3 regions of the Achromobacter sp. JUb104 genome follow, and region 3 is predicted to be linked to each of the others. Evidence: predicted binding sites of a transcription regulator. Region 3 holds the regulator's gene; each other region holds the start of a gene.

Region 1 (9,674 bases), on a different contig from region 3:
CAGATCCCTCCCCACTCAATCCGCATACAGGAGACACCATGAGTCATCTACGTCTGGGCGACACCGCCCCTGATTTTGAACAGGATTCCTCGGCCGGTCCCATCCGCTTTCACGAGTATCTGGGCAATAGCTGGGGGGTGCTCTTTTCGCATCCGGCCGACTTCACGCCGGTGTGCACCACGGAACTGGGCTATACGGCCAAGCTTGCCGATGAATTCGCCAAGCGCAACGTGAAGGTGCTGGCGCTGTCGGTTGACGGCACGGATTCCCATTCCAAGTGGATCGAAGACATCAACGACACGCAGTCCACCCAGGTCAACTTCCCCATCCTGGCCGACAAGGACCGTAAAGTCTCCGAGCTCTACGACATGATCCACCCGAACGCCAACGCCACCCTGACGGTGCGTTCCGTGTTCATCGTGGACCCGAACAAGAAGGTGCGCTTGATCATCACGTACCCGGCCAGCACGGGTCGCAACTTCAATGAGATCCTGCGCGTCATTGATTCGCTGCAACTGACCGACAGCCACAGCGTGGCCACGCCGGTCAACTGGGAAGATGGCGACGATGTGATCATCGTCCCGTCCCTGCAGGACGAAGCGGTCATCAAAGAGAAGTTCCCCAAAGGCTACAAGGCCGTGCGTCCGTACCTGCGCGTTACGCCGCAACCGAATAAGTAAATTCGAATTCCGGGGGGTAGCCCCCGCCCTCCGCTGGCGGTTTTCCGCCGCCCGAACCGCCGCCTTTCCCATAGGGAAACGCGGCGGTTTTTTCTGGGTTGGGACGGCGGTCCTATATGCCTGCGAGCGATGAGCAATCAAATAATGATTCGTTCCGTTCAGGATGCCCAACACGCACACTTGCTTCCATATTGCCAAACACAGGGAGCAGGACATATGGCGTTCGGGAAAGCGAATTGGTTGGCCGCGCTGGCGGTGGCGGCGGTTTCTCTGACGGCCATGGCACCGGCTCAGGCACAGCAAAAGCAAACGTTGTTGAACGTGTCTTACGACCCCACGCGCGAGCTCTATCGCGCCATCGATGACGCCTTCATCAAGCAGTACAAGGACAAGGCCAATGTGGACCTGACCATCCGCCAGTCGCACGGCGGTTCAGGCCGCCAGGCGCGCTCGGTCATCGACGGGCTGGAAGCCGATGTGGTGACGCTGGCGCTGGCTTATGACATTGACGCCATCGCCGACCGCGGCTTGCTTCCCGAGAACTGGCAGTCGCGCCTGCCGCAGAACAGCTCGCCCTATACCTCGACCATCGTTTTCCTGGTGCGCAAGGGCAACCCCAAAGGCATCAAGGACTGGGACGACCTGATCAAGGACGGTGTGCAGGTCATCACCCCCAACCCGAAGACCTCGGGCGGCGCGCGCTGGAACTACCTGGCCGCGTGGGCTTACGCGCTGGAAAAGAATGGCGGCAGCGAAGACAAGGCGCGTGCCTACGTTGGTGATCTGCTCAAGCACGTACCGGTGCTGGACACCGGCGCACGCGGCGCCACCACCACCTTCGTGGAACGCGGTGTGGGCGACGTGCTGCTGGCCTGGGAAAACGAAGCCTTCCTGGCGCTTGAAGAACTGGGTCCGGACAAGTTCGACATCGTGGTGCCGTCGCTGTCCATCCTGGCTGAACCACCGGTGGCCGTGGTCGACAAGATCGTGGACAAGAAGGGCACGCGGGCCGCTGCCCAGGCCTATCTGGAATTCCTGTACACCCCGGCCGCGCAAGAGATCATCGCCAAGAATTACTACCGGCCCATCGACAAGACGGTTGCCGCCAAGTACGAAAGCAAGTTTCCCAAGGTCAAGCTCGTCACCATCGACGACAAGATCTTCGGTGGCTGGCGCAAGGCGCAGAAGGACCATTTCAGCGATGGCGGCACCTTCGACCAGATCTATCTGCCGCAGAAGAAATAACGACAAGGTTCTGGAACGACGGTCATGACGACAGCCTCCAATCCGACGGCAAGCGGCGCGCAAGCGCTGTTTGCCGGACGGCGCAACAGCCCGGGCGTGCTGCCCGGATTCGGTATATCCATGGGGTACGCGGTGCTGTACCTGAGCGTGCTCGTGCTCATCCCCCTGGCCGCGCTGCCCATCAAAAGTGCCGAACTGGGATGGCAGGGCTTTTGGGATACCGTGACGGCGCCCCGGGTGATGGCCTCATATCAATTGACCTTTGGCGCGTCGTTGCTGGCGGCGCTGGTGAACCTGGTGTTCGGCTCGGTCGTGGCGTGGGTGCTGGTGCGCTACCGCTTTCCCGGCAAGAAGATTCTGGACGCGCTGGTGGATCTTCCCTTTGCGTTGCCGACGGCGGTGGCCGGCATCGCGCTGACCGCGCTGTATTCGCAAAAGGGTTGGCTGGGCGGGCCGCTGTCAGAGTGGTTTGGATGGAAGGTGGCGTTCACGCCGGTGGGCATCGTGATTGCGCTGATCTTCATCGGCGTGCCCTTCGTGGTGCGCACCGTGCAACCCGTGCTGGAAGACGTGGAGCGCGAGATCGAAGAGGCCGCCGCCAGCCTCGGCGCCAGCCGCTGGCAGACCATACGCCGCGTGCTGTTGCCGACCATCCTGCCGGCCTTGCTGACGGGCTTTGCGCTGGCGTTTGCGCGTGCGATCGGCGAGTACGGGTCGGTGGTGTTCATTGCCGGCAACATGCCCATGGTGTCCGAGATCACGCCGCTGTTGATCATTTCCAAGCTTGAGCAGTTCGACTACGCGGGTGCTGCCGCCATCGCCACCGTGATGCTGGCGCTGTCCTTTGTGATGCTGCTGGTCATCAACCTGCTGCAAGGCTGGCAAGCCCGCCGCAACCTCGGGAGGCTGGCATGAGCGCAGCGGATCGTCCTGCCCATTTGACCGAACCGCGCTGGGTGCGCGGCATCCTGTTGTTCGTTGCGCTGTCGTTCCTGACGCTGTTCCTGCTGGTGCCGCTGGCGGCGGTGTTTGCCGAGGCGTTCAAGAAGGGCTGGCAGCTTTACCTGGCCGCCATCGTCGAACCCGATGCGTTGTCTGCCATCCGGTTGACCTTGCTGGTGGCCGCGATTGCGCTGCCGGTGAACCTGGTGTTCGGCGTGGCGGCCGCGTGGGCCATCACCAAGTTTCAGTTTCGCGGCAAGCAGTTCCTGATCACGCTGATCGACCTGCCGTTTTCCGTATCACCCGTGGTGGCCGGGTTGGTCTTCATCCTGCTGTTCGGCACGCAAGGGTGGATGGGGGGCTGGTTGCAGGACCATGACTGGAAGATCGTCTATGCCGTGCCCGGCATCGTCCTGGCGACCTTGTTCGTGACCTTTCCCTTTGTTGCGCGCGAACTGATTCCGTTGATGCAGGCGCAAGGCAGCGAAGAAGAGCAGGCCGCGTTGACGCTGGGCGCCAGCGGCTGGCAGATCTTCTGGCGGGTGACGCTGCCCAACATCAAATGGGGGCTGCTGTACGGCGCCATCCTGTGCAATGCGCGCGCCATGGGCGAGTTCGGCGCGGTGTCGGTGGTGTCGGGGCAGATTCGTGGGCTGACCAACACCATGACCCTGCATGTCGAGATTCTCTACAACGAATACCAGTATTCCGCCGCGTTCGCCGTGGCGTCGTTGCTGGCCTTGCTGGCGCTGGTGACGCTGGTGGCGAAGAACGTGGTCGAGTGGCGCAACGCCCGGTTCCTGCGGGCCGCCGACCTGCCGGTCGAGTATCCCGGGCCGGCGACGGCAACCCTCAAGCCGGTCGCGGCGTAACGCGCGGCGGCTCAGACGGAGACAAGCATGAGTATCGAAGTTCGCAATTTATCCAAGCGGTTCGGGCAGTTCCGAGCGCTGAATGATGTGTCGCTGCATATTGAGACCGGCGAGCTGGTGGCGCTGCTGGGGCCCTCGGGCTGTGGCAAGACGACGCTGCTGCGCATCATCGCGGGCCTGGAAGCCCCCGATACCGGCAGCGTGCTGTTCGCGGGCGAAGACGCGACCGACGTTGACGTGCGTCGGCGTCAGGTGGGATTCGTGTTCCAGCACTACGCGCTGTTCAAGCATATGACGGTGTTCGAAAACGTGGCCTTTGGGCTGCGCGTGAAGCATCGGTCGCAGCGTCCTTCCGAAGACCAGATCCAGCGCAAGGTGCATGACCTGCTGACGCTGGTGCAACTGGACTGGCTGGCGGACCGCTATCCCGCACAGTTGTCGGGCGGGCAGCGCCAGCGCATCGCCCTGGCGCGCGCGCTGGCCGTGGAGCCGCGCGTGCTGCTGTTGGACGAGCCCTTCGGCGCCCTGGACGCCAAGGTGCGCAAGGAGCTGCGCCGCTGGCTGCGGCGCCTGCATGACGAACTGAACGTGGCCAGCGTGTTCGTGACGCATGACCAGGAAGAAGCGCTTGAAGTCGCCGACCGCGTGGTGCTGATGAACGCGGGCCGCATCGAGCAGGTAGGCACGCCGCGCGAGGTCTGGGAAGCACCGGCGACGCCGTTCGTGTACGGCTTCCTGGGCGACGTGAACCAACTGCAAGGCGTGGCCGCGCGCGGTATCTGGCAAGGGGCCGGGCTGTCGTTGCCCGCGCCCGACCTGGCCCAGGCCGAGGCGCGGCGCGCCACCGCGTACGTGCGTCCGCATGAGTTCGAGATCGAGCGCTATCGCGCGGGCGGCGAGGGCATTGCCGTGCGTCTGTCGCACGCCTATCTGGCAGGCCCCAGCGCCTATCTGGAACTGGCGCGCCAGGATTCCGACGCCATCATCGAAGCGGAAGTGCCCGAGCATCTGTACCGGCAGATGGATCTGCGCGATGGCGATACCTTGTTGGCGCGTCCCCGGCGCGCCCAGATTTTTGCGGTGCAAGCATGACGACTATTGCTGATCTTTCTTCCCACCTGGACGCGGCGCTGGCCGAACGCTGGAACACCTTGACCGACCGCTTGGCCGACGTCCAGCAGCGCTATCCCGACGCCGCGCTGGCCTCGTCGCTGGCGGCCGAAGACATGCTGCTGACGCACGCCATCTACGACTCGGGCCTGGACCTGGAAGTGTTCACGCTGGACACCGGCCGCCTTCACGCCGAAACGCTGGGCGTGCTGGACGCCGTGCGTGCGCGCTATGGGCGCGATGTCACGGTGTACCGGCCGGATGCGGCGGCGGTGGAGCAGCACGTTGCGGCGCATGGCGCGTATGCGTTCTATGAAAGCGTCGACCTACGCAAAGCCTGTTGCCAGATCCGCAAGGTCGAACCGCTCAAGCGCGCGCTGGCGGGGCGCGGCGCCTGGATTACCGGGCAGCGCCGCCAGCAATCCACCACCCGTGGCGAATTGCCACTGGAAGAACAGGACCCGGTGTTCGGCCTCTACAAGTTCAACCCGCTGGCCGAGTGGAGCGAGGACGAGGTCTGGGCCGTGATCCGCGCGCTGGGCGTGCCCTACAACCCCTTGCACGACCAGGGTTACCCGTCCATCGGGTGCGAGCCCTGTACGCGCGCCATCCGGCCGGGCGAGGACGTGCGCGCGGGGCGTTGGTGGTGGGAGTCGTCGGACTCCAAGGAATGCGGCCTGCATGCGGGTAACCGCGTCATCGACATCGTGGCGCGCGGCGAGTGACGCCATCCATGAATTCACAATCTGTTTTAGGGGAATAACCTATGTCCGCTGTGATCCAACGCAGCCACCTGGATTGGCTGGAATCCGAAGCCATTTTCATCATGCGCGAGGTGGCCGCCGAAAGCGAAAAGCCCGTGCTGCTGTTCTCGGGCGGCAAAGATTCGGTGGTGCTGCTGCGCCTGGCCGAAAAGGCCTTCCGCCCGGGGCGCTTCCCGTTCCCGCTCATGCACATCGATACCGGCCACAACTTCGATGAAGTCATCGCCTTTCGGGACCAGCGCGCGGCGGAACTGGGCGAGACCCTGATCGTGCGCAGCGTTGAAGATTCGATCAAGCGCGGCAGCGTGGTGTTGCGGCGCGAAACGGATTCCCGCAACGCGGCCCAGGCGGTGACGCTGCTGGAAGCGATCGAGGAATTCGGCTTTGACGCCTGCATCGGCGGCGCGAGGCGCGATGAAGAAAAGGCGCGTGCCAAGGAACGCATCTTTTCGTTCCGCGACGAATTCGGCCAATGGGATCCCAAGGCCCAGCGCCCCGAATTGTGGAACCTGTTCAACACCCGCGTGCATCGTGGCGAGAACATGCGCGTGTTCCCGATCTCGAACTGGACCGAGCTGGACGTCTGGCAATATATCCAGCGCGAGCAATTGGCGCTGCCGTCCATCTACTACAGCCACGAACGCGAGGTGGTGCGCAGAAAGGGCTTGCTGGTGCCCGTGACCCGTCTGACACCGCCGCAAGATGGCGAACAGGTCGAGCGCTTGCCGGTGCGCTTTCGCACGGTGGGCGATATCTCGTGCACCTGCCCGGTGGCCTCCGACGCCGCCGACACCTACGCCATCATCGCCGAGACGGCGGTGACCGACATCACCGAGCGCGGCGCCACGCGCATGGACGACCAGACTTCCGAGGCCTCGATGGAGCGCCGCAAGAAGGAAGGCTATTTCTGAATGCACAACGCCGGCTGCGGCCGGCGGCAGGGGACGCACATGAACGCACTGAACGATTCTTTTCTTTCCGGCGCCGGCACGGGCGTGCTGCGCTTGATCACGGCGGGCTCCGTCGATGACGGCAAGTCCACCTTGATCGGCCGTCTGCTTTACGACAGCAAAGGCGTGTTCGCCGACCAGTTGGATGCCATCTCGCGCGCCAAGCACAAGCGGGTGGCGGGCGACGGCATCGACTTTTCGCTGCTGACCGACGGCCTGGAAGCCGAGCGCGAGCAGGGCATCACCATCGACGTGGCCTACCGCTATTTCTCCACGCCCGCGCGCAAGTTCATCATCGCGGATGCGCCGGGCCACGAGCAGTACACCCGCAACATGGTGACGGGCGCATCGACGGCGGATGTGGCGGTGATACTCATCGACGCCACGCGCGCGGCCGACGGCAAGCTGCTGGCGCAGACCAAGCGGCACAGCACGATTGCGCGGCTGCTGGGCATCCGCCACATTGTGGTGGCGGTGAACAAGATGGACCTGGTGGATTGGGACCGCGCCGTGTTCGACCGCATCCGCGATGCGTATGCGGACCTGGCCACCAAACTGGGCATTGCGCATTTTGATGTGCTGCCGCTGTCGGCGCTCAATGGCGACAACGTGGTGACGCTGTCGCCCAAGACGCCTTGGTACGAAGGCCAGCCCTTGCTGGCGTTGCTGGAATCGTTGGATCTTGCCAGCGACGGGCGCGCGTTGCCGCTGCGCTTTCCGGTGCAATGGGTGGCGCGGCACGGTGGCGATCAGAAGGAAGACTTTCGCGGCTACGCGGGGCGCGTGGCCAGCGGCGTGCTGCGCGCGGGCGATGCGGTCACCGTGCAGCCGTCGGGTGTGACGGCGGTGGTTCGCGAGGTGCGCGTGTTTGACCGCGTGTTGGATGAGGCGGTGGCAGGCGATTCCGTCACGCTGGTGTTGGACCGTGATGTGGACGTGTCGCGCGGCGACGTGATCGTGCACACGGCCGCGCCCGCGCAAGTGACGCGCGAGTTCGAAGCCGAGCTCTGCTGGCTGGATGCGCAAGCCTTGAATCCGGCACGCAAGTATCTGTTGAAGTCGGGCACGCGACTGACGTCGGCGAAGATTCGCGCGGTGCTGTCGCATCGCGACATCCACGAATTGCAGGAAGTGGAGAACACCGAAGGCACCTTGCAGATGAACGACATTGGTCGCGTGACCTTCACCACGCGCGAGGCCTTGGCAGTGGATCGCTATGCCGATGTTCCGGCCACCGGCGCCTTTATTTTGATCGACGAAGCCACGCATCAGACCGCGGCGGCGGGCATGTTGCGTTAGGCCAGGATTGGGCTGGAAAACAACGAATTTTCAGCCCTTTTTTTGGTGTTGTATTTCTTCCAAACGTAATGCTGGTGCGGGTTTCCAGGCGATATCGCCTGGTGAAATCGATTTGTTCAGACGCGCTCCGCGTCTTGCGGTAAAGTGGGGCTGTCTTACGAAAAGGCTTTTGGTGCTTGTCAAAACCACTGTGTTTTTGTACAGTAGTTTTTATGGCACGCACCGATCATTCTTTTCCCGCCGGTTCTGGGTCCCCGGCTGCCGCCCCCGCCGCCTTGCGCGGTCGGGGTGCGGTTACTAATGTTCGGCATCGCTTTCAGCGCGATGGCCGTGTGCAGGTCGATGACGGCTGGTCCGGTTCCGGCCTGCCAGCGGATTTCGTCGAATCCGTCCCTGATAATTTCTCCGACGATTCTCCCAAAAGCGCGTCCGCCCATTCCTCCGCAGCCGGCTCTGGCTCCTTGCGCGGCACGACGGTCATTCCCATCCTGCCCGATACGCGCCTTGAGCCGCCCGCTCCCAAGACGACGGTAACCGCGGAAGAAGCCCGCAAGATGCTGTCGCGCAATGATTCCCCCGATATCCCCTTCGACGTTGCGGTCAACCCTTACCGGGGTTGCGAGCACGGTTGCGTGTATTGCTACGCGCGGCCCACGCATTCGTACCTGGGCATGTCGCCGGGGTTGGACTTTGAAACCCGCCTGGTAGCCAAGGCCAACGCCGTCGAGGCCTTGCGCGCCGAGCTCGCGCGCCCTGGCTATAAGCCGTCGCCCATCAATATCGGTTCTGCTACCGACGCCTACCAGCCCATCGAACGCGACTGGCGCCTGACGCGCGGCATGCTCGAACTGATGCTGGAAACCCGGCACCCGGTAACCATCGTGACGAAGAACGCGCTGGTGGCGCGTGACCTGGACCTGCTGGCGGCGCTGGCGGAACAGAATCTGGTGGTGGTCTACATCAGCATCACCACGCTGGACGCCGGCATGGCCCGCACGCTGGAACCGCGCGCCGCGGCGCCCTGGCGGCGGCTGGAAGCCGTGCGCAGCCTGACGGATGCCGGCGTGCCGGTGGGGGTGCTGGTGGCGCCGGTCATTCCGTTCATCAACGACGAATCCATGGAACACATCCTCCAGGAGTCCAAGGCGGCAGGTGCGCATTACGCCAGCTACACCGTCTTGCGCCTGCCCTGGGAGGTCAAGACCCTGTTCGAAGACTGGCTCAACGCCCATTACCCCGACCGCGCCCAGCGCGTGTTGCATCGCATAGAAGACCTGCGCAATGGCCGCCGCAATGACCCGAACTTCGGTTCGCGGATGCGCGGTACAGGCATCTGGGCAGACTTGCTGCGTCAGCGCTTTGCCGTTGCCACCCGCAAACTGGGGCTGAACCGCCACCGACTGGCGCTGGATTGCGATCGCTTCCAGCCCCCGTTGATGGCAGGCGGCACGCCATCGCTGTTCGCGGCGGGCCTTGCGGCCGGCTCGGGCGGGGCGTCTTCCGGGGCCACCTCTTTGGATGCCAGGTCTTCAGGCGCCACCTCTTCTTCCGATTTCCTATCCCCGGTTGGCGCGCAAGCGTCTTCAGGGGTCCCCCATTCTGGCGGTTTGCCTGCCGTCAGCGGCGCCTATGGGCGCGGCGAGCGCCAATTGCGCGCGTTGGCGGCTGGCCAGTTGTCGCTGTTCGATTGATCGCGGCTCGTCGCCGTGTCGGCCGCTGCGGCGGCGTGGAATCATTTCTTCAAGGAGTTCTTATGAACACCGCTGATTTTTCCGTTTTGTCCGACGAGCTTGTCGTCTCGCTGAACCCACT
Region 2 (9,674 bases), 1.1 Mb from region 3:
CTGCTGCCGCTGCGGGTACGCAGGTCTTCCATCGAGGACGTGGTGGCCTTTTGGCCAATTTGCGATTGCAGCGCGGCCGCGTCGCAGGTCTTGGTGCCGTAGCCCGGCATGGCCGAGCCCGACCCACCATAGGAAGCGCCGCCCGACGTGCTGTCGGACGAGGACGATGAACTGGAGGAGCTGGAGGCTGCCGGTGCGCTGGACGACGACGTTCCAGTGTTGGCGCATGCGGTCAGGCTGGCAACCAGAATGAAAGGGATCAGCTTGCGGATCATGTATAGCTCCTTACAACACCACTACGAAAAAAGCCATGATAGACCAGCCTAGGCGCGCTGTAATCTGGCGTTGCGGCGGCGCGCCAAAAAGTGAAAAGCCCGCGTTGAAAGGAGATCAAGGCGGGCTGCGATGGCGGGGTTTGGTTACTGAGGAAAGTACTAGCTTTCGCCAGTTGGCCCCTCAATGAAAATTCCGGCTATGGGCCGCCAGCCCGCCCAGCAGGTCGGACAGGTCCACCAGGCGTTGCGCGATCAGGTGGCGTACGCCGTCCACGTTCTGCCAGGCGCCGTAGACGCCCAGCAGCTTGGCGCCCAGCAGTTCGCGGCGTTGGCGTTCGATGAGTTCCGGGCGCACGACCACGTTGACGGGGCCGGTTTCGTCTTCCAGCGTGACGAAGATCACGCCCTTGGAGGTTTGTGGCCGCTGGCGCACGGTGACGATGCCGCAGGCGCGGGCCACGCGCTTGTCGGGGTAGCTGTTCAGGACCTCGGCCGGCTGGAAATTGCGGGCGGCAAGTTGCGCGCGCAACAGGGCGACCGGGTGGCTGTGCAGCGTCAGCCCCAGGCTGCGGTAGTCGGCGGCCACGGTCTGGTTTTCCGAAGGGGCCGACAACTGGGGGGCCTGGGTTTCCACAATGGCGGCGTCACGCAGCAGGTCGCGGCTTTGGACGCTGGCGGCGGCTTGCCAACTGGCTTGGCGGCGGTGGCCGGCCAGGGTGCGCAGCGCGTCGCCGGCGGCCAAGGTGTTCAGGTCGTGGCGGTTCAGCCCGGCGCGGCGGGCCAGGTCGCCGGTGTCGGTAAAAGGCGCCTGCCCGCGAGCCTCTTCGATGCGGCGCGCGGCGTCTTCCCGCATGCCCTGGATCAGGCTCAGGCCCAGCCGGACAGCGGGGCGGGTGTCTTCGGCGGGTGGGGAGTGCGGGCGCGGGCGTCGCTGGGCGCCGGGGTGACCGTCGGGCAGGGTTTCCAGCGCCGAATGCCAGCCGCTGACGGTAACGTCGGCGGGCAGCACGCAGACGCCGTGGCGGCGGGCGTCCTGCACCAGTTGCGCGGGCGCGTAGAAACCCATGGGCTGGGAATTGAGCAGGGCGGCCAGAAAGGCTTCGGGTTCGTGGCGCTTGAGCCAGGAACTGAAGTACGCCAGCAACGCGAAGCTGGCGGCATGGCTTTCCGGAAAGCCGTATTCGCCAAACCCCTCTACCTGCCGGAACAGGGCTTCGGCGAATTCCAGCGTGTAGCCGTGCGCCAGCAGGCCGCCCACCAGCTTGACGCGGAATTTGTCCACGCCGCCCTTGCGTTTCCAGGCGGCCATGGACCGGCGCAACTGGTCGGCCTCGCCCGGCGTGAACCCCGCGGCCACCACCGCGATCTGCATCACCTGTTCCTGGAAGATGGGGACGCCCATGGTGCGGCTGAGCACGCCACGGACTTTTTCGCTGGGATAGGTTTCGTCTTCCTTGCCCTGGCGTCGGCGCAGGTAGGGGTGGACCATGCCGCCCTGGATCGGGCCGGGGCGCACGATGGCCACCTGCACGACCAGGTCGTAGTATTTGCGCGGCCGCAGGCGGGGCAGCATGGTCATCTGCGCGCGCGATTCAATCTGGAACACGCCCACTGTGTCGGCGTCGCAGATCATGTCGTAGGTGGGGACGTCGCCTTCGGGAATGTCTTGCAGCGCCAGCGGCTGGCCCCGGCGCTGGCCGGCCAGCTCCAGGGTGCGGCGCAAGGCCGACAGCATGCCCAGCGCCAGCACGTCGACTTTCAGCAGTTTCAGCGCGTCAAGGTCGTCCTTGTCCCATTGCACGACGCTGCGGTCTTGCATGGCGGCGTTTTCAATGGGCACCAGGCGCGACAGCTTGCCGCGCGAAATCACGAAGCCGCCCGGGTGCTGCGACAGGTGGCGCGGAAAGCCCATCATGGTTTGCGCCAGCGATGCCCATTGCCGCGCCACGCGGGATTCCGGGTCCAGCCCGCAGGCGCCCAGCGTGCGCAGCATTTCCTTTTTACCGTCCCACCACTGGTGCGCGCGTGCCACGGCGTCAATCACGCCCAGGTCCACGCCCAGCGCGCTGCCGGTGTCGCGCAGCACGCTGCGTGGCCGGTACGAAATGACCACGGCGGTCAGGGCGGCGCGGTCGCGTCCGTATTTGTCATAGATGTACTGGATGACTTCTTCGCGGCGCTGGTGCTCGAAATCTACGTCTATGTCAGGTGGTTCGTTACGCTCTTTACTTATGAAACGTTCAAACAAGTTGTTGCCGCGCACCGGGTCCACCGCGGTAATGCCCAGGCAATAACAGACGGCGGAGTTGGCGGCCGACCCCCGGCCCTGGCACAGGATGCCCTGGCTGCGCGCGTACTGGACGATGTCGTAGACGGTCAGGAAGTAGGCTTCGTAGCGCAGGTCGCCGATCAGGTCGAGTTCTCTTTCGATCTGGCCGGCCACGTTTTCCGGGACGCCGGCGGGAAAGCGGCGGGCGGCGCCGGCCAGGGTTTCCTGGCGCAGATAGGTGGCGGGCGTGTGGCCGGGCGGCACGACCTCGTCGGGGTATTCGTAGCGCAGTTCGTCCAGCGAAAACGCGCAGCGGCGCGCCACCACCAGCGTTTGCGCCAGCGCATCGGGCGGATACAGATTGGCCAGGCGCATGCGGGTGCGCAGATGTTGTTCGGCGTTTTCGGATAATTCGTAGCCGCATTGGGCCACGGGCTGGCGCGTGCGGATGCCGGCCAGCGTGTCGTGCAGGGGCTTGCGCGATCGCACATGCATCTGCACCTGGCCCACGGCCACGATGGGCAGATCGGCCTGGCGGGCGGCGTGTTCGACGGCGGCGCGGTGCTGGTCGTCGCGTGACCGGTACAGCAGGTTCAGCCCGACCCAGGCGCGGTTGGGAAACACGCGCGCCAACCAGCGCGCCTGCTCGGCCAGGCGGTCGGCATCGATGCCGTAGGCGGGGGTCAGGATGGCCAGGCATTCCGGTACCTGGCGCAGGTGCTCGGAGCCCTTGGGCGGATGGGTCAGGTCATCCGGGGCCAAGCGGTATTCGCCCTTGGGGGCGCGGGTGCGGGCCAGCGTGATGAGTTCGGACAGGTTGCCGTAGCCTTCGCGGGTTTGCGCCAACAGGGTCAGGCCCAGCGGGGCGGCGTCGGGCGCGGCGCGCAACTGGAACGTGGCGCCGATGATCAGCGGCAGCTTCTGGGTCTTGGCTTCCATGTGGGCGCGCACCACGCCGGCCAGCGAACATTCGTCGGTCAGCGCCAGCGCGGCGTAGCCCAGTTCGGCGGCGCGCGCGACCAGCTCTTCCGGGTGCGAGGCGCCTTGCAGGAATGAAAAGTTCGACTGGCATTGCAGCTCGGCGTAGCCGGGCAACGTTGCCAAAAGTTCGGACGGATCGGGGGCGTCGTAGGGGGCGTCGTAAGGGTCGTCTTGCATGCGCGAAGCCTCAGGCGTAGAGCCCGTGCAGGAACCAGCGCGCGTGTTCCGCGTCGCGTTCGCGGTAGATCCAGTAGCGCGCCGCCGCCGCGTCTTCGGCGACGAAGTAGTCGCGCACGGTCAGGGCGGGGTCCCACCAGCCGCTTTCGATGCGTTCGGGCCCCCGTACCAGCCGCAGCGGCTGGCCGCCGTATTGGGGGCGATGGCCCGACAGCTTCAGGGCCAGCGGCGTTTCCAGCAGCCAGAAGGGGCGGTCCAGCAAAGGGGGCAGGGGCTGGGGCGGGCGCGGGGTGGCCAGCGCGTCGCCCCAGGAATTCGCGGCTTCGGGGCGATGGTCGGGCGTGGGATGGGCGTGGCGCACCTGATCGCGGCCCAGCCGGGCCACCAGCAGGTCCAGCAGGCGGGCGTGGTCGGCCGCGGTGCCGCCGGGTTCGGGAAACAGCGTGGTGCTGACGGCGGGTTGCTCAACGGTGTCGGGCGCCAATAGAGACACGGCGATGACGGGCGCTTCCAGCGTGACGTGATTCAGCTTTTCGCGCAGCAGGTGCAGGATTTGCGGCGCCTGCCAGACCGGTTGCGCCAGCGCCAGTTCCAGTTCGGTGGGCGGGCGGGCATGGCGGCCGCGTTCGTGTTCCATGCTGAGCACTACGCGCCGCACCGCCAGTTGCCGCGCGGTGAGCCACCCGCCAAGTTGTTCGGCCAGGCGGCGCGCCACCGCCAGCACGGCGTCGGTGTGCTCGACGTAGTCCATGAGTTCGATGCGCCGGGAGAACTGGTTGGGCGGTTCAATCCAGCGATACAGTTCCGGCGCCTGGCCGTAGGCGGCGTCCAGGGCGGGAAGCAGATCTGGCGTGCTGCGCCGTTGCAGGCCGGCGCGCGGCAGGGCGCGCAGGTCGGCCAGGGTGTGGCAGCCGATGTCGCCCAGCCAGTCCAGCCGCGCCTGGGTCTGGGGCAGCAGCGCCAGCGGCAGCGCGTCCAGCCGGCGGGTCAGCGTGCGCAGGGTGAGGGTGCGCCGGGGCACGCGCCGGCCCGGGCGGTGCGCCAGCAGCCAGGCGCCCCGGGCGGTGGGCGCCATGCCCAAGGACACCCGCACATCCAGCGCGTCCAAGGTGGCGCGTATGCGCCGGGCCAGCGCGCGCGGGCCGCCGAAGAACATCAGGCTGGCGCCCACGTTCAAGAGCACGGTGTCGGCATCGCCCAAGGCAATTTCGGGGGTGTATTGCAGCAGCGCCAGCGCCGCGCCGTGCAGGGTATCGGCTTCGGCCTGCGGCTGGCGCGGCAAGAGTTCCACCTGCGGGGCGATGGCCGCGGCGCCCGCGCGGCGCATGCCCGGCTTGACGCCGGCCTGGCGGGCGGCGGGGGTGAGGGCGGCAACGCGTTCCTGGTCCAGGACGGCGAAGGCGTGTTCCTCATGCGGCCAGTGCGGGCGTAGTACGTCCAGCGGCAGGCAGCGCAGGAAGGCGGCGATCCAGAGGCGCATGGTGGGGGGAAGACGGTGTCAGCGCGCCGGGCTCCAGGCCCACGTACAGCGGGGTGTCGCAGACAGGCCCCCGGCGCTTCAGAATATGGACGGACAAGCCGCCCGGGGCCGGCGCAAGCGCCAGCCGCAACGGGGCGGCGGTGGCATTCTGCGCGGCCTTGGCCGGGCGGATGGCAATGAAGAGCAGGTCGCTGGCCTGGGCCGCCAGATGCAGGCGGCGCAGGGATTCAGGGCGCACATGCGGCAGCCAGCAGATCAGGGCGCCGCAACTGCCGTTTTTCAGGATTTGTTCCGTGGCCCAGAGGGTATCGACGGGTTTTTGCGGGGCCACCCACAGCAATTGCCGGGGATCCAGCCGCCAGCTCATCCAACTGGCGATGTGGGGCACGTGCGGCGGTTGCACCAGCGCAATGGGGCGGCGCGTTTCCAATTGGGCCAACGCTGGGCGCAACAGGCGGATTTCGCCCACGCCGGGGTGCGGGGTCAGCAGTTCGATCAGGGATCCCAGCGGCCAGCCGCCGTCCGGCAGCTCGGCGGAAAGCGAAGCGTGCCCGGTGGGCAGGGTGCGCGCGGCGCCTTTGGCCAACTGGGTGGCGCGCCACAACGCGGGATGGATGCGTTCAGGGGTCATCATTACTGTATGAATATACAGTATTGTAGCCCCGTTTTGTGGGCGGCTTTTGAGCGGCTATGGGCCGGCTATGACCCGACTATGACCCGTCCCTGGGCCAACCATGGGCCGCCTGGTGCACTGTTTTGCGACCTGATCCGGCGGACCCGCGCCTAGCCGTGGTCCCGATCCAGCCCATAAAAGCGCATGTCCCCGTAGCGCACCCAGCGCGACTTCTTCACCACGCGGTGCCCGATCCACAGCGCCAGGAACAGCGGAATGGCCAGATACGTGGACACCACCCCGATCCAGTCGATGCGATCTTGCAGGAACGCCTGGTAGTTCTGCCCCAGCGTCACCACCAGGCACAGCACAAAGGCCAGCACCGGGCCAAAGGGAAACAGGCCGGCCTTGTAGGGCAGGTCGGCCGTGTCGTAGCCGTGCCTGACGTAGCCCTGGCGAAACCGGTAATGGCTCATCGCGATGCTCAGCCACACGATGAATTCCGTCATGCCCGCAAAATTCAGCAGCCAGATATAGACCGCCTTCGGGCTGTACACCACGCTGAACAGGCAGAGGCAGGCCAGCGCCGTGGTAGCCAGCAGCGCGTACAGCGGCACGCCCTTGGACGTCAGCCGCTTGAACAGCGCCGGGGCCTGGCCTTCGGCCGCCATGTTGAACAGCATGCGGGTGGCGGCGTACATGCCCGAATTGCCGGCCGATAGCACTGACGTCAGGATCACCGCGTTCATCACGGTGGCGGCCGACAGCAGGCCCGCGTGCTGGAACACCAGCGTGAAGGGGCTGACGGCGATGTCTTCGACGTCGTTGCGCAGCAATTGCGGGTCGGTATAGGGCAGCAGCAGGCCGATGATCAGAATGGCCAGCACATAGAACAGCAGGATGCGCCAGAACACGCTATTGATGGCGCGCGGCACGTTGCGGCGCGGGTTTTCGGATTCGCCTGCTGCCACGCCCACCAGTTCGGTGCCCTGGAAGGAATAGGCCACCACCATCGCCACGCCCACCCAGGTGGCCGCGTTGCCCACGAAGGGCGCGTCGCCGATGGTCCAGTTCGCCAGCCCGACCTGGTCGCCGCCGTGGATGATGCCCACCAGCATGCCCAGGCCGACGGCAATGAAGCACAGCACGGCCACCACTTTGATCAGGGCGAACCAGTATTCGGCTTCGCCGAAGCTGCGCGCCGAAAAGGCGTTCAGCCCGAAGGTGAGCGCTAAAAACGCCACGCTCCAGATCCAGCCCGGCGTATCCGGCAGCCAGTAGGCCATGACCAGTTGGGCGGCCACCACGTCCACGGCGACGACCGTGGCCCAACTGACCCAGAAATTCCACCCCAGCGCGAAGCCGAAGCCGGGGTCCACGTAGCGTGATGCATAGGTGCAGAACGAGCCCGACACCGGCATGAAGGTGGCCAGTTCGCCCAGGCTCGTCATGATGAAGTAGACCATCAGGCCAATCACCAGGTAGACGAGCAGGGCGCCGCCCGGGCCCGCTTCGGCAATGGCCGCGCCGGAGGCCACGAACAGGCCGGTGCCGATGGCTCCGCCCAGCGCTATCATCGTCAAGTGGCGCGCCTTGAGCACGCGGTGCAGCTGATTCTGGCTGGCGGGCGTGGCGCCAGAATCGGAAATCGGTGTTTGCATTGCAACGGGGAAAAGTGGCCGCCGCGGCGGCATTCAGGCAGGGTCCGCGACAAGGGACTGCCAGCAAGGGGCAAGGGCATCCCCAGGGAACCAAAGGGGGGCGCCAGCGCCAACGCCGCGCATTTTACAATGCTGTGACAGCGGCGCAGTCCCGCGGCCCCAGCCAGCACGGAGCAGTTTCATGGCATCTACCGGTTCACTTGAATTCCTTCCCGAGGCGGGCGTCGACGTGCGCCAATTGTTCATCCTGCTGCACGGTGTGGGCGGGTCACCCGATAACCTGCGGCCATTGGCCGACGCCGTGCGCGCGGCCTTCCCGATGGCGGCGGTGCTGGCGCCCGAAGGCTTCGAGCCCTTTGACGGCGGCGGCGCGGGACGGCAGTGGTTTTCGGTGCGCGGCATCAGCGAAGACAACCGCGCCGAGCGCGTGGCGGCGGCCATGCCGCCCCTGGAGGCCTATGTGCGCGAGGCGCAAGCGCGCTTCAATCTATTGCAGTCGGACACCGCGGTGGCGGGATTTTCGCAGGGCGCCATCATGGCGCTGGAACTGGTGCAGGCCCACGACGGCATGGCCGGACGCGTCATCGCGTTTTCGGGCCGCTATGCGCAATTGCCGAAGGCCGCGCCGCAATTCACCACCCTGCACCTGCTGCACGGCGCCGACGACCCTGTCATGAACGTGTCCCACATCCAGGCCGCGCAAGCCCGGCTGGAAACGCTGCACGGGGATTCCACCATCGACATCGCCAGCCACGTCGGCCACGAACTGCATCCCGCCCTGATCGAACGCGCCATCGTCCGCTTGCAGACCTGCGTGCCGCTGCGAAGCTGGGAAGCGGCCCTGGGGCTGAACCAGACGCCGCCTGATGGCACCACGGTGCATTGATTGCGGGATGAACACAGCCCGATGACTCACATCTCCATCACTCACCGTCTGATGAATTGCTCCCCGATGATCCGCACCCAATGAGCACCGCCCGTTCTTCCGTGCCGGCCTCGCCGCGCGCCGCCGATGCGGTCGGTGGCGCGCAAAGCATCTTCCGCGTGCTGCGCCTGCTGAAATACGTGGGGGCCGCGCCCGCGCGTGGCGTGGGCTTGAGCGACGTCGTGCGCGACCTGGGCCTGACCCCGCCCACGGCGCATCGCATGTTGGCGGCCTTGTTGCAGGAAGGCTTTCTGTCGCTGAACGCCAAGCTGAAAACGTACAGCCTGGGGCGCGAGTCCTACATCCTGGGCCTGGCCGCTGAAAGCCGCCACGGCATCAAGGCCATCGCCGAATCCGCCGTGCTGCGGCTGGCCCAATCCACCGGCGACACCAGTTTCCTGTCGGTGCGTTCCGGCCACGAAGCCGTGTGCGTGGACCGCAAGACGGGCGACTTTCCCATCAAGATCCTGACCCTGGAAGTGGGGCACAGGCGGCCCTTGGGCGTGGGGGCGGGCAGCCTGGCGTTGCTGGCGTTCCTGCCCAACGACGATATCGAGCGGGTGCTGGCCCGATACGACGCCACCAGCGCGCCCGACCTGCCGTCCACCGACATGCTGCGCGACGACATCGCCGCCGCCCGCAAGCAGGGCTATGCGCTGAACCCGGGGCGCATCATTCCCGACATGCTGGGCGTGGGCGTGCCAGTGTTGGACCGCGAGCAGAACGTGGTGGCCGCCTTGAGCGTGGCGGCGATCCGCTCGCGCCTGTCGGGCGCGCGCCTGCATGACGTGGTGGCGGCCTTGCAACGCGCCGCGGCCGAACTGTCGGCGGACCTGTTGCCGCGTCCTTGAATTTGCGCCGGAGCACGCCCCTGAATGTGCGCCGGAGCGCGCCCCTGAACGTGCCGCGGAGCCGGCCCCAAAGCCGGCCCCGCGGCACGAAGGGCTAGCGCCCCGCGCAGGCCTTGCCGCCATCCACCGGCAGGCACACGCCGGTGATGTACTTGGCTTCGTCGCTGGCCAGGAACAGCGCGGCGTGCGCCACGTCCCAGGCATCGCCCATGCGGCCCATCGGGCTGGCGGCGTTGCGACGCTGGCGCATCGCTTCCACGTCCTGGAACTGGCCGGCAATTTGCTGGTAGATCAAGGGCGTATCGATCACGCCCGGCAGCACCGCGTTGACCCGGATGTTGTCCGGCGCATAGCGCACGGCCAGGGACCGGGTCAGATGATTCAGCCCCGCCTTGGCCGCGTAATAGGACGTGTACGGGTAGGTGTTGACCTGGATGGATGC
Region 3 (9,674 bases):
TTGCTGGCTTCCTGCAATTGGCGCACGCGCTGCTGATCGACCAGATCTTGCAGGGACACCGAATCCAGGTAATCGACCATCTTGCGATTCAACGTGGCCCAGAGCTCATGCGTCATGCACTTGCCCGGCTTGCCGTCATTGCCGCTCGTACAGTCCCGTTTGCCGCCACAGCTGGTGGCGTCCAGCGGCTCATCGACCGCGAAGATGATGTCAGCAACGGTCACGTTGCGCGCAAGACGCGCAAGCGAGTAACCGCCGCCCGGGCCACGTACGCTGTCCACGAGCTCGTGGCGACGCAGTTTCCCGAATAGCTGTTCCAGATAGGAAAGCGAAATGTTCTGACGCTGGCTGATGGCCGCAAGAGTGACCGGGCCGCTATGCTGGCGCATGGCGAGATCGATCATGGCAGTCACGGCGAAACGCCCTTTGGTAGTTAGCCGCATGGTGGGTTCCCTGTGATTCGGCAATGGCCGCCGGCGAATCCAGCGGTCAATACCCGAGTAATTGGGTCAAGTATAGCCTATTCCCGACTAATTTGGTATGGCTCCAGGCCAGAAAAAACCGCGCTGATGCGCGGTTTTTTCACTGCCATGTACCCCAAGAGCCGCACTGCTGGCGGCTCTACGTAAAAAGCGATCAGGCCGCTTGGTACTGGGTAGCGCGCTTGCGGACCAATTCCAGGACTCCCTGGCAGGCATCTTCCAGATAATCGAGAACCTTGCCAAAGCCATCGGCGCCACCATAGTACGGATCGGGCACGGTGGCCTCTTCGAACTCATTGGCAAAGCGCATCAGCAACATCAACTTGTGCTGATAGATTTTGGGGCACTGTTGTTGCATGGCGGACAGATTGTCCCAATCCATGGCGAGGATAAGATCAAAGTCGCGGAAATCTTCCGCGGTGACCTGACGCGCCTCACAGTGCGTGATCTCGTAGCCGCGCTTACGCGCCGCAGCCTGCGCCCGGGCATCAGGCGCCTCGCCAATGTGAAACGCGTGCGTGCCCGCGGAGTCGATGCGAACCACATCGCCCAAACCCGCGTCGTTCACCAAATGGCGAAACACGCCCTCTGCGCTCGGCGAGCGACAGATATTGCCCATGCAAACGAAAAGTACCTTGGTCATCATGGGAGTAAGTGTGCGGGAAAACCCGAGATAAGGCAAGCTTTTTTTGCAAATGAACAATTGGCCGCAAGCCACTATTCATTTTACCTTTGTCTTGGATAATCAATAGATTACAACGGACTTTAAAGGTTAAAGCTCACTAAAGAATCGGTCTGAAGGTGTGCATTGCGAAACTGACACCGTCAAGCCAATGAATTTGCCCGTTTTCAGCTTGCAGTAAGCAAGCTGCCCGCCCGATTGCCGGCGCAAATGGTCACACAGCTCCGTCCAAAAGCACGCGTTGCTTCAACGCGGTAAGCGCATCTCGCGCAGCGGCAGCCTGCTCGAATTCCAAGTTTCGGGCGTGGTCCATCATCAGTTTTTCAAGGCGCTTGAGTTCGCGAGCCAGGGCCTTTTCGTCCTTCAGGAATTCGGCCGGAACCGCTGCCTCCAGCGCATCGTGCTGCACCGGCGCTACGATGCCATCGATCAGCTCGCGCACGGCCTTGCGAACGCCGCGGGCCGTAATGCCGTTGTCGATGTTGAACTGTAGCTGCTTAGCACGTCGGCGACTGGTTTCCTCCATGGCGCGCTGCATCGAATCCGTAATGCGGTCCGCATACAGAATCGCGTGGCCATTCAAGTTGCGAGCGGCTCGGCCGATGGTTTGAATCAAGCTGCGCTCGGACCGCAGGAAGCCTTCCTTGTCCGCGTCCAGAATCGCCACCAGCGACACCTCCGGAATATCCAGGCCCTCGCGCAACAGGTTGATCCCCACCAGCACGTCGAACGTTCCAAGACGCAAATCGCGAAGAATTTCCACGCGTTCGACCGTGTCAATGTCGGAATGCAGATACCGAACCTTGACGCCATGCTCGCTCAGGAAGTCGGTCAGATCTTCCGCCATGCGCTTGGTAAGCGTCGTCACCAGAACGCGCTCGCCCACCGATACCCGGGCCTTGATCTGGCCAAGCAAATCATCCACCTGCGTGCGCGCCGGCAACACTTCCACCAACGGGTCGACCAGACCGGTCGGCCGCACAACCTGCTCCACAACATTGTCGGCATGTTCTTTCTCGTACGCAGCGGGAGTTGCCGACACGAACACGCACTGGCGCATCCGCACCTCGAATTCCTCGAGCTTGAGCGGCCGGTTGTCCAGCGCCGACGGCAGCCGGAACCCATATTGCACCAGGGTTTCCTTGCGCGATCGGTCCCCACGGTACATGCCGCTGAGCTGGCCGATGGTCACGTGGCTTTCGTCGATGAACATCAGGGCGTCGGAAGGCAGGTAATCAATGAGCGTGGGCGGAGGCTCCCCCGCCGCCGCACCCGACAGATGGCGGGAGTAATTTTCGATGCCCTTGCAGAAGCCCAGTTCCTGCAACATTTCCAGGTCGAACCGCGTCCGTTGTTCGAGGCGTTGCGCCTCGACAAGATGGCCGTCGTCGACAAACCGCTTCACCCGTTCGCGCAGTTCTTCCTTGATGGTTTCAATCGCACGCAACACCGTATCGCGGGGGGTTACATAGTGCGAACCGGGGTATACGGTGAAACGGGGCAACTTCTGGCGGATGCGGCCGGTCAGCGGATCAAAAAGCTCCAGGCTTTCGATCTCGTCATCAAACAGCGTCAGGCGCAGCGCCAACTCCGCGCTTTCCGCAGGGAAAATATCGATGGACTCGCCTCGCACCCGGAATACGCCACGGGTGAATTCAGCGTCATTGCGCGTATATTGCATCGCCACCAGGCGCGCCAGGATTTCCCGCCGCGAGATCTGATCCCCGCTGCGCAGAATCAGCACCATCGCGTGGTAGTCGCCCGGGTTACCGATACCGTAGATGCACGACACGGTCCCCACGATGATCGTATCCCGCCGCTCGAGCAGGCTCTTGGTGGCCGACAGCCGCATTTGCTCGATGTGTTCATTGATGGACGAATCCTTCTCAATAAACAGATCGCGCGTCGGCACATAGGCCTCGGGCTGGTAGTAGTCGTAGTAGGAAACGAAGTACTCGACCGCGTTCTTTGGAAAGAACTCGCGCATTTCCGCGTACAACTGTGCCGCGAGCGTCTTGTTCGGTGCCAGCACCAACGCGGGACGCCCCAAGCGGGCGATCACGTTGGCCATGGTGTAGGTCTTGCCCGAGCCCGTAACGCCTAGAAGCGTCTGGAACATCAGGCCGTCTTCTATCCCTTGCTGCAAGCCGTCAATGGCGGCGGGCTGGTCGCCTGCTGGGGGATAGGGTTGGAACAACTGGTACGGGCTGCCTGGATACTCGACGAAACGGGGTTCGACGCGGGGTTCGACGCTGGTTCCAGGCACGGCCTCAGACGCTGCCGGCACCACAGAATCCGTAGCGGGATTCTGAGCCAGATCTCCCGCGCCGCTTGGGTCTATTGGGCTGTTTGGCATGCTAGACTGTTCCAGGGTAAACCCCCCATTATCCACAGCACCTCGTACTGCGTCCACCCATCCTCATCAGAAGCCCATGAGCAACCTTTTCGATTCCGTCGAACTCGCGCCGCGCGACCCCATTCTTGGTCTGAACGAACAATTCAACGCGGATACGCGCCCGGGTAAAGTCAACCTGGGCGTGGGCGTGTACTACGACGATCAGGGACGGATCCCCCTGTTGGGCGCCGTTCGCAAGGCCGAAACCGCCCGCATTGAAGCCGCCGCCGCTCGCGGCTATCTGCCTATTGAAGGCATCGCCGGCTACAACCAGGGTGCGCAAGCGCTGCTGTTGGGCAAAGACTCCTCGCTGGCCGCGGCCGGGCGCGTCCTGACCACCCAAGCACTGGGCGGCACCGGCGCACTGAAGATCGGCGCTGATTTCCTGCGCCAACTGCTGCCCACCTCCAAGGTGCTGATCAGCAATCCCAGCTGGGAAAACCACCGCGCGCTGTTCGAACGCGCCGGCTTTGAAGTTGGCACGTACTCGTACTACGACGCCACCACCCGCGGCCTGAATTTCGAAGCCATGCTGGCCGATCTAAAGGCAGCCCCGGCGCAGACCGTCGTTGTGCTGCACGCATGCTGCCACAACCCCACCGGCGTGGACCCCACGACCGAACAGTGGAAGCAAATCGCTGCGGTAGTAAAAGAAAACAACCTGGTTCCGTTCCTCGACATCGCCTATCAGGGCTTTGGCGAAGGTCTGACCGAAGACGCTGCCGTCGTGCGCATGTTCGCCGATCTGGACATGACCATGTTCATCAGCTCGTCGTTCTCGAAGTCGTTCTCGCTGTACGGCGAGCGCGTCGGCGCCCTGACGGTCGTCGCTGGCAGCAAGGACGAAGCCGTTCGCGTACTGAGCCAACTCAAGCGCGTCATTCGCACCAACTACTCCAACCCGCCCACGCACGGTGGCACGGTGGTGTCGACGGTTCTGAACACCCCTGAGCTCTTCGCCATGTGGGAAGAAGAACTCGCCGGCATGCGCGACCGCATCCGCCTGATGCGCAAGCAGTTGGTCGAGAAAATCAAGGAACACGGCGGCAAGCAGGACTTCAGCTTTGTTCTGGAACAGCGTGGCATGTTCTCGTATTCGGGCCTGACCTCGGCGCAAGTCGACCGCCTGCGCGAAGAACATGGCGTTTACGCCGTGTCCAGCGGCCGCATCTGCGTTGCCGCACTGAATAGCGGCAACATTGACAAGGTCGCTGCCGGCATCGCCGCTGTGCTGTAACCTCGCCCGCCAGCGGGTCCTTGCGACCCGTGCGTGACAAAACGGAGCCCTCGGGCTCCGTTTTGCATTCCGCCAGGCACCAGCTTGCTTTTTTGCGCTGCGTCCCCCAGAATGGCGCTGTATATATGTACAGTCCGCTCGCACCGGATCATCGCCATGGCCAGCAAACTTACAGATCGCCAGCAACAAATTCTGGACCTTATCCGGCAAACCGTCACGCGTACGGGGTTCCCACCGACGCGCGCTGAAATTGCCCAGGCCTTGGGTTTCCGCTCGCCCAACGCCGCGGAAGACCACCTCAAAGCACTGGCCCGCAAGGGCGCCATCGAACTCACCGCTGGCGCTTCGCGTGGCATACGCCTGAAAGATGGTGGGTCATCGCCTGCACAAACGTCTTCACCCCTGCCCTCACTGTCGCAATTACTGCTGCCATTGGTAGGGCGCGTAGCGGCAGGCAGCCCTATTCTTGCGGCAGAGCACGTGGAACGTGAAGTTGGCGTTGACCCGCACCTGTTCGCGCAAACGCCCGACTACCTGCTGAAGGTGCGCGGCATGAGCATGCGCGACGCCGGGATCCTTGAAGGCGACTTACTCGCCGTTAAGAAAGCGTCCGAAGCCCGCAACGGCCAGATTGTGGTGGCCCGCATTGGCGATGAGGTCACGGTCAAGCGCCTGCAGCGCATTAACGGTCATATCGAGCTTCTGCCTGAAAACCCAGACTTTCAAACCATCGTGGTCGAAGCCGACCAGGAATTTGCGCTGGAAGGAATTGCAGTCGGCTTGATTCGTACGCACGCATTGCATTAAGCAAGCGACACGCATTCGTCTGCGCAATAAAAAACCCCGCCACGTTCAGAACGTGACGGGGTTTTTATTTGGCCGCCCTCTTCTACATCTAAGAGCGGCCAAATCCAAGCAAGCAATCAGTGCTTAAGGACGGGGTCGGTTGAACCGGGTTCCGCCGGTTTGGCCACCAGCGGCTCCTTCACGGCCTCTTCCTCTGACAACGGCTCAGGCAGACGCTCCAAGGCCAGCTCCAGCACCTTGTCGATCCAGCGGACCGGGACGATCTCAAGATGGTTTTTGACGTTGTCCGGGATCTCCGCCAAATCCTTGACGTTTTCCTCCGGAATCAAGACCGTCTTGATGCCGCCGCGATGAGCCGCAAGCAACTTTTCCTTCAAGCCGCCGATCGGCAACACCTCACCGCGCAGCGTGATCTCACCGGTCATGGCGACATCGGCGCGCACGGGAATGCGCGACAACGCCGAAACCATGGCCGTGGTGATCGCGATACCGGCGGACGGACCGTCCTTCGGCGTCGCGCCTTCCGGCACGTGCACGTGCATGTCGTGCTTTTCGAAGACGCTGTCGGCAAAGCCCAGACGACGCGCCCGTGAACGTACCACCGTGCGCGCAGCCTCAACGGATTCCTTCATCACGTCGCCGAGCGAACCCGTGCGCTGGATGACACCCTTACCAGGCATGTCTGCGACTTCGATGGTCAGCAAGTCGCCACCCACTTCCGTCCAGGCAAGTCCGGTCACCTGGCCGATCTGGTTTTCCTTCTCGGCCATACCGAACGTGTAGCGGCGCACACCCAGATAATCACTCAGGTTGTCGCCCGTAACGTTGACCGGCTTCACCTCAAGGGTTTTGCCTTCGGCCTTGGCGCGATCATTCTGGGTCAGCAATTGCTTGATGACCTTGCGGCAGATCTTGCCCACTTCGCGTTCAAGCGCCCGCACACCGGCTTCCCGGGTGTAGTAGCGCACGATGTCGCGCAATGCGCTGTCGTCAACGGTCAGCTCGCTGTCTTTCACGCCGTTGTTCTGCATCAGCTTGGGCAGCAGATGGTCGCGGGCGATATGGATCTTTTCCTCTTCCGTATAACCGGAGAGCCGGATCACTTCCATACGGTCCAACAGGGCCGGCGGGATATTCAGCGTGTTGCTGGTGGCCACGAACATGACGTCGGACAGGTCGAAGTCGACTTCGATGTAGTGGTCCTGGAACGTGTGGTTCTGTTCCGGGTCCAGCACTTCGAGCAGGGCCGACGAGGGATCGCCACGGAAATCCATGCCCAGCTTGTCGATTTCATCAAGCAGGAACAGAGGATTGCGCACGCCGACCTTCGACATGTTCTGAACGATCTTGCCCGGCATCGAGCCGATGTACGTACGACGATGGCCACGGATCTCGGCTTCGTCACGCACACCGCCCAGCGCCATGCGCACGAACTTGCGGTTCGTGGCCTTCGCGATGGACTGCCCCAGCGAGGTCTTGCCCACACCAGGAGGGCCAACCAGGCACAGGATCGGCGCCTTTACCTTGTCAACGCGCTGTTGAACGGCAAGATATTCAAGGATGCGTTCCTTGACCTTTTCCAGACCGTAATGGTCGTTGTCCAGCACCGTCTCGGCGTTGGAGATCGAGTTGTTGATCTTGCTCTTCTTCCTCCAGGGGAGGTTGATAAGCGTATCGATGTAGTTGCGCACCACCGTGGCTTCGGCAGACATCGGCGACATGAGCTTGAGTTTCTTGAGCTCGGCATCGGCCTTTTTGCGCGCCTCTTTAGGCATGTGGGCAGCGATGATCTTCTTTTCAAGCTCTTCGATGTCCGCGCCTTCTTCGCCCTCGCCCAACTCTTTCTGAATGGCCTTGACCTGCTCATTCAGGTAGTAGTCGCGCTGGCTCTTTTCCATCTGCTTCTTCACACGGCCACGAATCCGCTTTTCGACTTGAAGGATGTCGATTTCGGTTTCGAGCTGGGTAAGCAGACCTTCAAGGCGCTCGGACGTGCCGACGATCTCGAGCATCTTTTGCTTTTGCTCGAGCTTCAGCGGAAGATGTGCGGCGATCGTATCAGCCAGGCGGCCCGCATCATCGATGCCAGCCAACGAGGTCAGGATCTCCGGGGGGATCTTCTTGTTGAGCTTTACGTACTGTTCGAACTGGGCGACGATCGCGCGGCGCAGGGCCTCGGTCTCGGAGCCTTGCATGGCGTCCGGCTCGATAGGCGTCACCTGGCAGGTGAAATGCGAATCGGCATCCTCGATGCTGCTGATGCGGGCACGCTGGGTGCCTTCGACCAGCACCTTTACGGTACCGTCGGGCAGCTTGAGCATCTGCAGGATGCCTGCAACGCAGCCGATCTCGTAGACGTCTTCAGGGGTGGGGTCATCCTTGCCGGCGGACTTTTGGGCCACGAGCATGATGCTTTTGCCCGCTTCCATCGCAACCTCGAGCGCGCGGATAGAGCGCGGACGGCCGACGAACAGCGGGATGACCATGTGCGGAAACACCACGACATCACGAAGTGGGAGCAGGGGCAGGTCGATCGGGTCGGAAGGCAGGGTCTGGCTGGCAGACATAGGAGGTTCCTCGGTATGACTCGGCGTATCGGGGACAGGGTGCTCGGGGTGTCCCCGAGCTATCCACGTCAGTTACGTCTGTTATGGGAACAATAGCCGAAAATTCAAGATCCCGGCTGCCGGATAGTCTAAAGGCCAAAAAAAATGCCCCGAAGGGCAGTCCTACGGCAAAAAAACCCGTTACAGGAACGGGCTTTTTTGAAATATCAGGCAGCCGCGTCGCGGACTTCGCCGCGCTCGGGCTTGTCCTTTTCGCCGGCTTCGTCAGCGTAGATCAGCAAGGGCTTGCCCTCGCCTTCAATCGCGCCCTCGTCCACGACGACGCGCTTGACGTTACCTTGCGACGGCAGCTCGTACATGGTGTCCAGCAGCGTCTGTTCGATGATCGAACGCAAGCCCCGGGCACCCGTCTTGCGCTTGAGCGCCTTGCGAGCAATGGCCTTCAATGCCGCCGGGCGCAAGTCCAGTTCAGCGCCTTCCATGGCGAACAGCTTCTGGAACTGTTTCAGCAAGGCGTTCTTGGGCTCGGTCAGAATCTGCACCAGGGCAGCTTCGTCCAGTTCGTCCAGCGTGGCAACCACGGGCAGACGACCGACGAGTTCCGGGATCAAGCCAAACTTGATCAGATCTTCGGGTTCGACTTCAGAGAACAGTTCGCCCACGCCACGCTCGGACTTGGCTCGCACCGACGCCGAGAAACCGATGCCCGATTTCTCGGTGCGGTCGCGGATGACCTTTTCCAGCCCGTCGAAGGCGCCGCCCACGATGAACAGGATATTGGTCGTGTCGACCTGGACGAAGTCCTGGTTGGGATGCTTGCGGCCGCCCTGCGGGGGCACCGAAGCGACCGTACCTTCGATCAGCTTCAACAAAGCCTGCTGCACGCCCTCGCCCGACACATCACGAGTAATGGACGGGTTGTCGGACTTGCGGGAAATTTTGTCGATTTCGTCGATGTAGATAATGGCGCGCTGCGCCTTCTCGACTTCGTAGTTGCAGTTCTGCAGCAACTTCTGAATGATGTTCTCGACGTCTTCACCGACATAGCCGGCTTCGGTCAGCGTCGTGGCGTCAGCCATGACGAAAGGCACATTCAGCATGCGCGCCAGCGTCTGCGCCAAAAGCGTCTTGCCGGAGCCCGTGGGGCCGATCAGCATGATGTTGCTCTTGGAGAGTTCGACTTCGTCACCCTTGATCTCGCCGTGACGAATGCGCTTGTAATGGTTGTAGACCGCCACCGCCAGCATGCGCTTGGGCGAGTTTTGCCCAATGACGTACTGGTCGAGGAAAGTCTTGATTTCGGCCGGAGTAGGCAGCTCGGAACGAATCGCCGCGCGCGCGGTAGCCTGCGCTTCTTCGCGGATGATGTCGTTGCACAGATCTATGCACTCATCGCAGATGAATACCGACGGACCCGCGATCAGCTTGCGGACTTCATGCTGGCTTTTATTGCAAAACGAGCAATGCAGCACTTTTGCGTCTGCCGATCCCTTTTTTTCAGGCA

The links. The regulator LexA, encoded in region 3, represses DNA repair genes until DNA is damaged. The targets are predictions, from matches to a motif close to ACTGTATNNNNATACAGT.
Region 1: M2361_RS21755 (PA0069 family radical SAM protein) is a predicted target of LexA. The motif match lies at 8,050-8,067, and genes of this name have one in related genera.
Region 2: imuA (translesion DNA synthesis-associated protein ImuA) is a predicted target of LexA. The motif match lies at 5,818-5,835, and genes of this name have one in related genera.

What each region holds. Positions count from the first base shown of each region.
Region 1 is NZ_JANUEY010000003.1:264,344-274,017, reverse strand. Features, by position in the region: gene M2361_RS21795 (peroxiredoxin) at 39-680, shown strand; gene M2361_RS21790 (sulfate ABC transporter substrate-binding protein) at 897-1,925, shown strand; gene cysT (sulfate ABC transporter permease subunit CysT) at 1,950-2,840, shown strand; gene cysW (sulfate ABC transporter permease subunit CysW) at 2,837-3,739, shown strand; gene M2361_RS21775 (sulfate/molybdate ABC transporter ATP-binding protein) at 3,767-4,831, shown strand; gene M2361_RS21770 (phosphoadenylyl-sulfate reductase) at 4,828-5,574, shown strand; gene cysD (sulfate adenylyltransferase subunit CysD) at 5,616-6,524, shown strand; gene M2361_RS21760 (sulfate adenylyltransferase subunit 1) at 6,564-7,862, shown strand; gene M2361_RS21755 (PA0069 family radical SAM protein) at 8,075-9,553, shown strand; gene M2361_RS21750 (hypothetical protein) at 9,616-9,674, shown strand, end outside.
Region 2 is NZ_JANUEY010000001.1:1,984,301-1,993,974, reverse strand. Features, by position in the region: gene M2361_RS08965 (I78 family peptidase inhibitor) at 1-275, opposite strand, end outside; gene M2361_RS08960 (error-prone DNA polymerase) at 457-3,702, opposite strand; gene M2361_RS08955 (DNA polymerase Y family protein) at 3,713-5,182, opposite strand; gene imuA (translesion DNA synthesis-associated protein ImuA) at 5,112-5,816, opposite strand; gene M2361_RS08945 (amino acid permease) at 5,966-7,456, opposite strand; gene ypfH (esterase) at 7,638-8,342, shown strand; gene M2361_RS08935 (IclR family transcriptional regulator) at 8,423-9,232, shown strand; gene M2361_RS08930 (SDR family NAD(P)-dependent oxidoreductase) at 9,327-9,674, opposite strand, start outside.
Region 3 is NZ_JANUEY010000001.1:904,105-913,778, reverse strand. Features, by position in the region: gene iscR (Fe-S cluster assembly transcriptional regulator IscR) at 1-443, opposite strand, end outside; gene M2361_RS04260 (low molecular weight protein-tyrosine-phosphatase) at 637-1,128, opposite strand; gene uvrB (excinuclease ABC subunit UvrB) at 1,379-3,520, opposite strand; gene M2361_RS04250 (amino acid aminotransferase) at 3,597-4,796, shown strand; gene lexA (transcriptional repressor LexA) at 4,953-5,603, shown strand; gene lon (endopeptidase La) at 5,720-8,170, opposite strand; gene clpX (ATP-dependent Clp protease ATP-binding subunit ClpX) at 8,377-9,674, opposite strand, start outside.